DNA from 2 places in the Caballeronia sp. 11_S32 genome. Region 1 is predicted to be linked to the other one. Evidence: riboswitches for the same ligand, from Rfam matches in the RefSeq annotation. Region 1 holds a riboswitch; the other holds the start of a gene.

Evidence for each region. A riboswitch is a leader RNA that binds a small molecule or an ion and turns the genes downstream of it on or off. The one in region 1 is predicted to bind glycine.
Region 2: linked by a shared signal. The riboswitch ahead of gcvT (glycine cleavage system aminomethyltransferase GcvT) and the one ahead of AC1Z32_RS37890 (D-amino acid dehydrogenase) in region 1 are both predicted to bind glycine.

The regions. Positions count from the first base shown of each region.
Region 1 covers NZ_JBXOWH010000005.1:732,279-737,427, reverse strand. The annotation lists gene AC1Z32_RS37905 (aldehyde dehydrogenase family protein) at 1-1,292, opposite strand, end outside; gene speB (agmatinase) at 1,376-2,350, opposite strand; gene AC1Z32_RS37895 (LysR family transcriptional regulator) at 2,452-3,426, shown strand; glycine riboswitch at 3,493-3,586, shown strand; glycine riboswitch at 3,590-3,691, shown strand; gene AC1Z32_RS37890 (D-amino acid dehydrogenase) at 3,761-5,014, shown strand; gene AC1Z32_RS37885 (hypothetical protein) at 5,116-5,149, opposite strand, start outside.
Region 2 covers NZ_JBXOWH010000003.1:309,528-314,676, forward strand. The annotation lists gene gcvP (aminomethyl-transferring glycine dehydrogenase) at 1-1,094, opposite strand, end outside; gene gcvH (glycine cleavage system protein GcvH) at 1,159-1,539, opposite strand; gene gcvT (glycine cleavage system aminomethyltransferase GcvT) at 1,603-2,727, opposite strand; glycine riboswitch at 2,844-2,976, opposite strand; glycine riboswitch at 2,988-3,098, opposite strand; gene AC1Z32_RS13055 (oxidoreductase) at 3,388-4,431, opposite strand; gene AC1Z32_RS13060 (UvrD-helicase domain-containing protein) at 4,573-5,149, shown strand, end outside.

The DNA.
Region 1 (5,149 bases):
TAGGGCGAGTCGTTCGCGAGCTGCACGGCTTCGTTGAGGTCGTCGAAGGGCGATGTCACGAGCACGGGTCCGAAGATCTCTTCGCGGACGATCTTCATCGAGTTGCGGCAATGCGCGAAGATCGCGGGCTCGACGAAGTAACCGGCTTCTTCGCGCCTGCGTCCGCCGTAGACGAGCTCCGCGCCTTCGCGCCGTCCCGTATCGATATACGCGCTCACGCGTTCCTTCTGCAGCGCCGATACCAGCGGGCCGATGAAGCAGTCGGGATCGAGGCCCGGCGCGATCTTCAGCGTGCGCGTGTAGTCGATGAGCGCGGCGAGAAAGCGGTCGTGGATCTTGCGCTGCGCATACACGCGCGTGCCGGCGTCGCACACCTGCCCGGAGTTGAAGAACATGCCGTTCGCGACGGCGCGCGCGGCGGCGTCGATGTCCGCATCGTCGAGCACGAGCACCGGCGATTTGCCGCCCAGCTCCAGCGTCACGCGGCGGATATCGTGCACGGCCGCCTGTCCCACGTTGCGGCCTACGTCGGTCGAGCCGGTGAAGGTGAGCTTGTCGATGCCGGGATGACGCGCGAGCGCCGCGCCGATCACGGCGCCGCGTCCCGTCACGACATTGACGACGCCTTCCGGAATGCCGGCCTCCTGCACGAGCTCGGCAAAGCGCAGCGTCGACAGCGACGTGAGTTCGGCCGGCTTGATGACCGCCGTGCAGCCCACGGCGAGCGCGGCCGCGAGCTTCCACGCCATCGTCTGCAGCGGAAAATTCCACGGCACGATGATGCCGACCACGCCGACCGGCTCCTTGCGCGTATAGGCGACATAGTCACCCGGAAGCGAAGGCTCGACGGTGCGCCCGTGCAGCTTCGAGGCCCAGCCGGCGAAGTAGCGGAACGTGTCGATGGTGCCCTGCACGTCGACATCGCGAGCCTGCGCGGCGGACTTGCCCATGTCGATCGATTCGATTTCCGCGAGCTCGGTCGCGTTGGCTTCGATCAGATCCGCGAGCCGATGCAGCATGCGCTCCCGTTCCAGCGGCTTGAGCTTGCGCCACGGGCCGCCGTCGAACTGCTTGCGCGCCGCGCGGACCGCACGGTCGAGATCGTCGGCGGTGGCGAGCGGAAGCTGCGTGATGACGCCGGTGGTCGACGGCTCGATCACATCGAGTGTCTCTCCCGCGCCGCCCGTCACCCACTCGCCGCCGATGAACATTTTCTGCGGCTTCTTCAAAAAGCGCGCGGTGGCCTCCTGAATGCCGAATCGCCCGAGGTAATCGCGAACAATGGTATCCAACGTCGTCTCCTGATTTATCCGGGGCTTCGTGATGTCGAGCCCCGTGAATGTCGATGTGAACCGTCCGGTTGCAGGCGCGCTTTTCAGCGCTTCGCCTTGCTGCGCTCGTGAAAGATGAAGCCGATGGAATTCATCAGCAGTTGAGCGGCGAGAATCGGCGTGACGCCGGCGGGGTCGTAGGCGGGCGCGACTTCGACGAGGTCCATTCCTACGATGTTTCCGCGGCTGCGCCGGGCGAGCGCCTGGATGATCTCGAGCACCTCGTAGTACTGGAAGCCGCCGTGGCTCGGCGTGCCCGTGCCGGGCGCGATGGAGGGGTCGAAACCGTCGATGTCGATGGTTATATAGTAGGCCGCGCCTTCGGGAATCCGCGCGAGAACGCCTTCCGTTCCGAGCCGGCGCACGTCGCGCACCGACAGGATCTCCGAGCCGGCACGGCGCGCCGCGTCATAGTCGTCACGGTTCGACGACGACACGTTGCGAATGCCGAGCTGCGTCATGCCGACGATATGCGCCATCTCGGATGCGCGCCGCAGCGGATTGCCGTGCCCGTAGCGCACGCCGTGACGCTCGTCCACGAAGTCCAGATGCGCGTCGAAGTGGATGATATGGATCGGTCCTTTTCCTTCGAACGCCTTGATTACCGGCGCGTGAATCGAATGGTCGCCGCCCAGCGTGATGGGCATCGCGCCGCACGCGAGAATCTTGCGCACGGCAAGCTCGATGTTCGCGTTGCTGCTCGCCATGTCGGTATGCACGATGTCGGCATCGCCCACGTCGACCATGCGCAACTGGTCGCGGCTCAGATACAGCACGTCGTCTTCGTGGTCGTAGGCGCCCGCATGGCCGAACGAAAACAGCGTCGACGCCTCGCGAATGCTGCGCGGCCCGAAGCGCGCGCCGGAGCGCCATTGCGTGCCCATGTCGTTCGGCGCGCCGAGGATCGCCACATCGGCGTCGATCCGGTTCCAGTCGAGGCACACCGGCGACTTCGCGAACGTGCAATGGCCGACGAACGGCAGGTTGAGTCGCCCGGATTCATAGCTGTTGCCCTGCATCTGCATCTCCTGTTCTGTCTGGGTGGACCGCAGGTTGAGCCTGCGCGTTGTTTTGAGAGACTATGGACAGGAGCGGCGGGCATGAAAATCACGAGTATCGGATGTTCATATCGGAATTTCCGAAGCAACGGCGCATGGAGGCGCGAACGATGACCCAGTTGCAGGACGTGGACCTCAAGCTGTTGCGGGTTTTCATGGCCGTGGTGCGATGCGGCGGCTTTTCCGCTGCGCAGGCGAGCCTGAACGTCAGCCAGTCGACGATCAGCGAGCAGATGACCACGCTCGAAACCCGGCTCGGGCTCAAGCTGTGCGAACGCGGGCGCAGCGGCTTCCGGCTGACCGAGCATGGCATCGCGACCTACGAAGCGGCGCAGCGGCTGCAGATCGCCGTGGAGGCGTTCTGCATGGATACCGACGCGCTCAAGAAGCACATTTCGGGAAAGCTCTACCTCGGGACCATCGACAACACGGTTTCCGACAAGACATCGCCGCTGCCGAATGCGCTGCAGAAGTTCGTGTCGCGGGGACACGATGTGCATGTGGACGTCTATGTGGGCTCGCCCGCCGAGCTGGAAGAGCGCGTGCTGGACGGCCGGCTCCATGTGGCGATCGGCCATTTTCCGATTCACGTGCCGGGCCTGAGCTACGACGAGCTTTATGTCGAACCGGACGGCCTCTATTGCGGCAAGGGCAATCCGCTCTATGGGCGCGCGTTCGATGCCGACGTGTCCTCGGAGATGATCGCCGAGAGCCGGATCGTCGCGCGGGGCTATTTCCAGCAGCACGATCTGCGCATGTTGAGCGCGAGCAAGGCGGCGGCCACCGTCGACAATGTCGAGGCGCAGGCGATCCTCATCCTGTCGGGCACGTATGTGGGATTTCTGCCCAATCACTACGCGCTGCGCTGGGTCGAGAGCGGCGACATGCGCCGGATCTGCGCGGAGCGCTATGGCGGCATCTGGCCGTTCTGCGCGATCACGCGGCGGGGCGCGGCCATGCCATCGATCCTGAAGGTATTCATGGCCGATCTGCAGGCGTGCCACGAGGCGTTGCGGCCGGCCTCGGCCGGGTCCTGACGCGCGGACTTCTCGCAAATAGCACTTGCGCGCGTTAATTCGTAACGTTATTGTGCGGATGTTCTCAAATGCAGCGCGGGAGAGACTGTCATCAGACGATGACGGCGCCGACGGAGCAACCGCCCCGGAAACTCTCAGGCCCAAGGACCGCGCCGCAGGAACGATCTGGAGAGAGGCGCGCTGCGCCCACCGAAGGGGATTTCCGGTCAGGGCGCCACACAAGGGCGGCCAGGCAGGATCGAAACTCTCAGGTACATGGACAGATGGGGCAGGAGCCGGACATGACGCATATCGCGTCGAGCCGGCACATGCTCAACACAATCTGGACCATGTCATGTCAAGAATCGCCATCATCGGCGCCGGGATCACCGGCGTCACGACCGCTTACGCCCTCGCTCGCCGCGGCTTCGACGTCACCGTTTTCGAACGTCATCGCTATGCGGCGATGGAAACGTCCTTTGCCAACGGCGGCCAGCTATCCGTCAGCAACGCGGAAGTCTGGAATCACACGGCCACCGTCGTGAAGGGACTGCGCTGGATGCTCACGCGCGATGCGCCCTTGCTCCTGAATCCGTCGCCTTCCTGGCACAAGTATTCATGGATGGGCGAGTTCCTCCGACAGATCGGGAACTACCGCGCAAACACCATCGAGACCGTGCGCCTGGCACTTGCGGCGCGCAACCATCTGTACGCGATCGCCGAGCGCGAGCATATCGACTTCGATCTGGAGCGCCGCGGCATTCTGCATGTCTATCGAAGCCAAAAGGACTACGATTCGGCCGCGAAGGTCAACGAGCTCCTGCGAGAAGGCGGACTCGACCGGCATGCGGTCGAAGCGGGCGAAATCAGCCGGATCGAGCCGGCATTGCGCGGCGAGTTTTACGGCGGCTTCTTCACGCCTTCGGATGCGACCGGCGACATCCACAAGTTCACGCGCGGGCTTGCGCAAGCGTGCGTGAAGCACGGGGTCGAGTTCAGCTACGACACGGAGATCGCATCGATCGACCAGACGCGCGATGGACGCTTCCATATCCGGACGCATGACGGCGACGGTGCGCCCGAAAGCGCGTTCGATCGCATCGTCGTGTGCGCCGGCGTGAGAAGCCGCGAGTTCGCGCGGATGCTCGGCGACCATGTGAACGTATATCCGGTGAAGGGCTATTCGATCACGGTATGCCTGGATGACGAGAAGAGCCGGCAGGCGGCCCCGTGGGTGAGCCTGCTCGACGACAAGGCGAAGATCGTGACGAGCCGCCTCGGGGCAGACCGGTTTCGCGTGGCCGGGACAGCGGAGATCAACGGGTTCAATCGCGATATCAGGGCCGATCGCATCGCGCCGCTCGTCGCGTGGACGCGTGAACTGTTCCCGGAGATGTCGACGGCGCGCGTGATTCCGTGGGCCGGCCTGCGTCCGATGTTGCCGAGCATGCTGCCGCGCGTCGGGCAGGGCAAGCGGGCCGGCGTCTACTACAACACGGGACACGGGCATCTCGGGTGGACGTTGTCGGCAGCGACGGCGGAGTCGATCGCGGATGCCATTTTGTTGGACTCGTCACAGTGCGCTGCGGGGTTGGCTCGCGCCGCATGAGGTGAAGCACGCGCGGTCTCGTGCAAGCGGGCCGCGCGTAATCGCCGCAGCGGCGGCAATGGCGGTGCTGGAAATTCAGCCTTCGATTCGAGCGACGGTTACTAAGAAGCCAAGTCGATGAGCGAATCGATCAAT
Region 2 (5,149 bases), on a different contig from region 1:
TGATAGACGGCGTACATGCTCGCCATGATCGCGAGCAGCGCCTGCGCCGTGCAGACGTTCGACGTCGCCTTTTCGCGGCGAATATGCTGTTCGCGCGTCTGCAGCGCGAGACGCAGCGCGGAATTGCCTTGCGCATCGACGGTCACGCCGACGAGACGACCCGGCATCTGGCGCTTGAATTCATCGCGCACGGCCATGTAAGCCGCGTGCGGGCCGCCGAAGCCGACCGGCACGCCAAAGCGCTGCGTATTGCCGATCGCGACATCCGCGCCCCATTCGCCCGGCGGCGTGATGAGCGTCAGTGCGAGCAGATCCGCCGCCGCGACGACATGGCCGCCCGCCGCGTGAATCGCTTCGGTCAGGGCGCGATAGTCGAGCACGTCGCCTTGCGCGCCGGGATATTGCAGCAGCACGCCGAACGCGTTCGCGCTCGCGGCATCCGCGGCCGGGCCGACCTTCACCTCGATGCCCGCCGGCTTCGCGCGCGTCTTCACCACTTCGATGGTCTGCGGCAGCACGTCATCCGCGACGTAGAAGACGTTCGACTTCGGCTTGCCGACACGTTGCAGCAGCGTCATTGCTTCAGCGGCGGCAGTGGCTTCGTCGAGCAGCGACGCGTTCGCCATCGCGAGGCCCGTCAGGTCCATCACCATCTGCTGGAAGTTCAGGAGCGCTTCGAGGCGCCCTTGCGAAATCTCCGGCTGATACGGCGTGTATGCCGTGTACCACGCCGGATTTTCCAGCACGTTGCGCAGGATCACGGCCGGCGTGTGCGTGCCGTAGTAACCCTGGCCGATATAAGTCCGAAACACCAGGTTCTCGTCCGCGAGCTTGCGCAGCGACGCGAGCGCTTCCGCCTCGCTCTTCGGCTGCGTGAACGCGCCGAGCGGCAGCGTTTCCTTGCGGCGGATCGATTCAGGAATCACCGCGTCGATGAAGGCCGCGCGCGATGCGAAGCCGAGCGCGTCGAGCATCGCGCGCTGGTCTGCTTCGTCGGGGCCGATGTGCCGCTCGGCGAATGCATCGTGGCATTCGAGCGCGGCGAGTGACAGGGAGGTGCGGTTCATCAGGCGATCCGGGTGTTCGAGCTTCATGTGAATTCCTGCGAATGGCGGCACCTTCGTTGCGGGAAGGAACCGCCTTCGTCGATTGAGAGAGTTATTCGCCGATCGACTTGCCGTAGCCTTCGGCGTCGAGCAGCTTGTCGAGAGAGGCGTCGCCTGCCGGCTTGATCTTGAAGAGCCAGCTTTCGTACGGCGCGCCGTTCACCTGATCGGGCGTCGCGGTGAGCGAGTCGTTCGCGGCGACGATCTCGCCCGACACCGGCGCGTAGATATCGGATGCGGCCTTCACCGATTCGATCACGGCGATCGCATCGCCCGCCGCGACGGTCTTGCCCGCCGCCGGCAGCTCGACGAACACGATGTCACCGAGCGCTTCCTGCGCGTGATCGGTGATGCCGACGGTCAGCGTGCCGTCGGATTCGGTGCGGACCCATTCGTGCGATTCGGTGTATTTCAGATCGGCCGGGATGCTCATTGGATGCTCCTTGCGTGGTTCTTTCGTGAGGTTCTTGATAGGAGGGAACGGGCGCGACGGCGCTTATGAAAGTTCGACGAGAACCTTGCCGTTGCGCACGAACGGAAGTTTTACCACGCGCGCGGGGAGTTGCTTGTCGCGGATGACGACCTGCACCGTGTCCCCGACGGCAACAGCGGTCGGGACGCGTGCGAACGCGATCGATTCCTGCATCGACGGCGAAAACGTGCCGCTCGTGATTTCGCCCTCGCCGTGCGGCGTGACGACTTTCTGATGCGCGCGCAGCACGCCGCCCGCCTTGCCGTTTTCCTTGATGAGCACGAGTCCGACGAAATTCGCCTTCGAGCCGTGCGCCTCGAGTGCCGAGCGTCCGACGAAATCGCGCGGCGCTTTCAGATCGACGGTCCATGCGAGGCCGGCGTCGAGCGGCGAGACCTTCTCGTCCATGTCCTGGCCGTAGAGGTTCATGCCGGCTTCGAGGCGCAGCGTGTCGCGCGCGCCGAGGCCCGCGGGCTTCACGCCCACGGCGGCGAGCGCGTTCCACAGCGCTTCCACGTGCGTCGCCGGAACGACGATCTCGAAGCCGTCCTCGCCCGTGTAGCCCGTGCGGGCGAGCATCAGCTCGCCGAATTGCGTCGACGGAAAAACGACCGCATTGAACGGCTTGATGTCCTGCGTTTGCGCACGCGTATCCGGCAGCACTTGCCAGGCTTTTTCGCGCGCATTCGGGCCTTGCACGGCGATGATCGCGAGATCGCGGCGCGGCGTGATGGACAGATTGAATTCGCCTTCGGCATTCAATTGCCCGAACCACGCGATGTCCTTCTCCGCCGTGCCCGCATTCACGACGACGCGAAAGCTCGTCTCGGAGAAGTAGTAAACGATGAGATCGTCGATGACGCCGCCGTCGCCGTTGAGCAGGCACGAGTAGAGCGCCTTGCCCGGCGTCGTGAGCTTGTCGACGTTATTGGCGATTGCGTACTTGAAGAATTCGCGGACGGCTTCGCCCTCGAAATCGACCACGCGCATGTGCGAAACGTCGAACATGCCGGCATCCGTGCGCACGGCGCGGTGCTCGTCGATCTGCGAACCGTAGTTGACGGGCATGTCCCAGCCGCCGAAGTCGACCATGCGCGCGTTGAGCGCGAGGTGAGCGGCGTGCAAGGGCGTGTGTTGAAGAGAAGTCATCGGGGCCTCGGTTCGCGAAACAAAAAAGGCCACGCAGCGCGCTTTTGCCTGCCGAATGCGCCTGCGCTCGCTGCCGTTGCAGCGCGCAAGGTGCATACCGGCTGGCGGTTGCGATGCGTGACCCCTCTGTCCTCGGTACCTGAGAGATTGCGCGAACCGTGCACGGTCGTGCCGCGGTTCATCGCGCGCCCCTTCGGTGGGCAACTGGCTCGTTCGACGAAGCCGCTGCCGCTCTCCAGAGTGCGAGGAAATTGCTTTCCTCGACGCCGTCGGTCCTTTTGCCTGAGAGTTTGCGGGTATGCCCCTTCGGCGGCGCGGCGTCCGCTGTCGTGCTGACAAGCGGCGGCCACGCGCTCTCCCGACGCGTGCGGCAGAATTTACGCGACCGAATTGGGGTTGTCAAACGGATTCGGACCGCAGCGATTGACTGTCCGATCGATCCGTATCGGCTTAGCCGAACGGGCCCGCGCGGCGAAGAATCGAACCGCTTTGTTTCAAATACGGGGAAATTTGCCGCAATCGCGCGCGTATGCTGGACGATTCGTCATCTTTTCCCCAGACCGCATGCCGGCCACCCTCACCATCGATGGCGTCACGTAGTTGGGCGAAAGCGTGTCGGTGCACGGTGGACGCTCCGGAAGCATCCACCGGCGATAGACGTCACTGGCGCGCGAACGGCACGCGCCGCCCTTCGGCGTCGCTCTGAATGGCCAGCTCGATGATCGTCATCGTATCGACCGCGTCCTGCGGCGAGACCGGAAATGGCTTCCTATCCTGAATCGCCGCCGCCAGCGCCCGATAAAACTCGATATATGCGCCGTCCTTCGTGGCGAATTCGTGACGCAGATCGAGGTCGCCATCGACTTCGCGCAGCACGCCCGGCGGGTTCTTCGCGAACTCCGGATTGCCCGGCCGCATGCCCGAACGCAGCTGATCTTCCTGAGTATCGAGCCCGTTCTTCACATAACTGCCGCGCGTGCCATGAATCGCGAAGCGCGGCGGTTCCAGCGCGGCGAGCGCGCTCGCGTGCAGGATCACTTCCTTGTCGCCGTAGCCGAGCACGAGATGCACGTAGTCCGGCGCGTGCGCGTGATCGCGGTGCGCCTTCACGAACGCCGTCACCGTCTGCGGCGCGCCGAAGAGCGTCAGCGCCTGATCGATCAGATGCGGCCCCAGATCGAACAGCAGCCCGCCGCCGCGCTCCGCCTCCTCGCGCCAGCGCTGCGGCACTTTCGGGCGGAAGCGGTCGAAATGCGATTCGTAATGCGTGATGCGCCCGAGCCGCCCGCTTTCGACGAGCGCGCGCACCGTCATGAAATCGCCGTCCCAGCGGCGATTGTGGAACGGCGCGAAGATCAGGCCTTTCTGCTGCGCGAGATCGGCGAGCGTGCGGGCGTCGCGCGCGGAGAGCGTCACCGGCTTGTCGACGACCACGTGCTTTCCCGCCGACAACGCCCGATGCGCGAGATCGAAGTGCGTGTCGTTCGGCGTCGCGATGACGACGCATTCGAGACCGTCGACGGCGAGCAGCGCGTCGAAATCCGCGACAATCTGCGCGTTCGGATAATCGGCCTGCGCGCGCTCGGCCTGGCTCGTCGCGATAGCCGTCACTTCGGCGCGGCCGCAGTGCTCTATGACCGGCGCGTGAAACGTCGCGCCGGCGAGTCCGTACCCCATTACGCCGACTTTCAGTGCTGTGTTCATGCGGGCATCGTCCTGTCGTGAATTCGGTCGGATATTGTGGCACGAACGAGGGCCGGAACCGCGCCGGTTCTATCGTGTTAACATCGCGCTCTCCTCCATGCGCCGGTCCGCCGCGCGCGCCAGATATCCAAGCCCAATACGATGTCCGCAGGTCTCAACGCCGCGCAAAGCGAAGCCGTGCGCTATCTCGACGGTCCCTGTCTCGTGCTCGCCGGCGCGGGCAGCGGCAAGACGCGCGTGATCACGCAGAAGATCGCGCATCTGATCGAAGGACGCGGCTTCGAGCCGAAGCACATCGCCGCGCTCACCTTCACGAACAAGGCCGCGCTCGAAATGCGCGAGCGCACCGGGAAACTGCTCGAAGGCAAGACGCTCACGACGCCCGGCAAGGAAGGCCGCAAGATTCCCGTCAATCAGTTGACGATCTGCACATTCCATTCGCTCGGCGTGCAGATCATGCGGCAGGAAGCGGAGCACGTCGGACTGAAGCCGCAGTTCTCCATCATGGATTCGGACGACTGCTTCGGCATGGTTCAGGAGCAGCTCGGCACGACCGACAAGGGTTTGATCCGCAAGATCCAGTCGATCATTTCGCTGTGGAAGAACGCGATGGTGTCGCCCGATCAGGCCTCCGTGCTCGCGAGCAACGAGGACGAGCATCAGGCGGCGATCGTCTATCGCAGCTATGCGGCCACGCTGCACGCGTATCAGGCGCTCG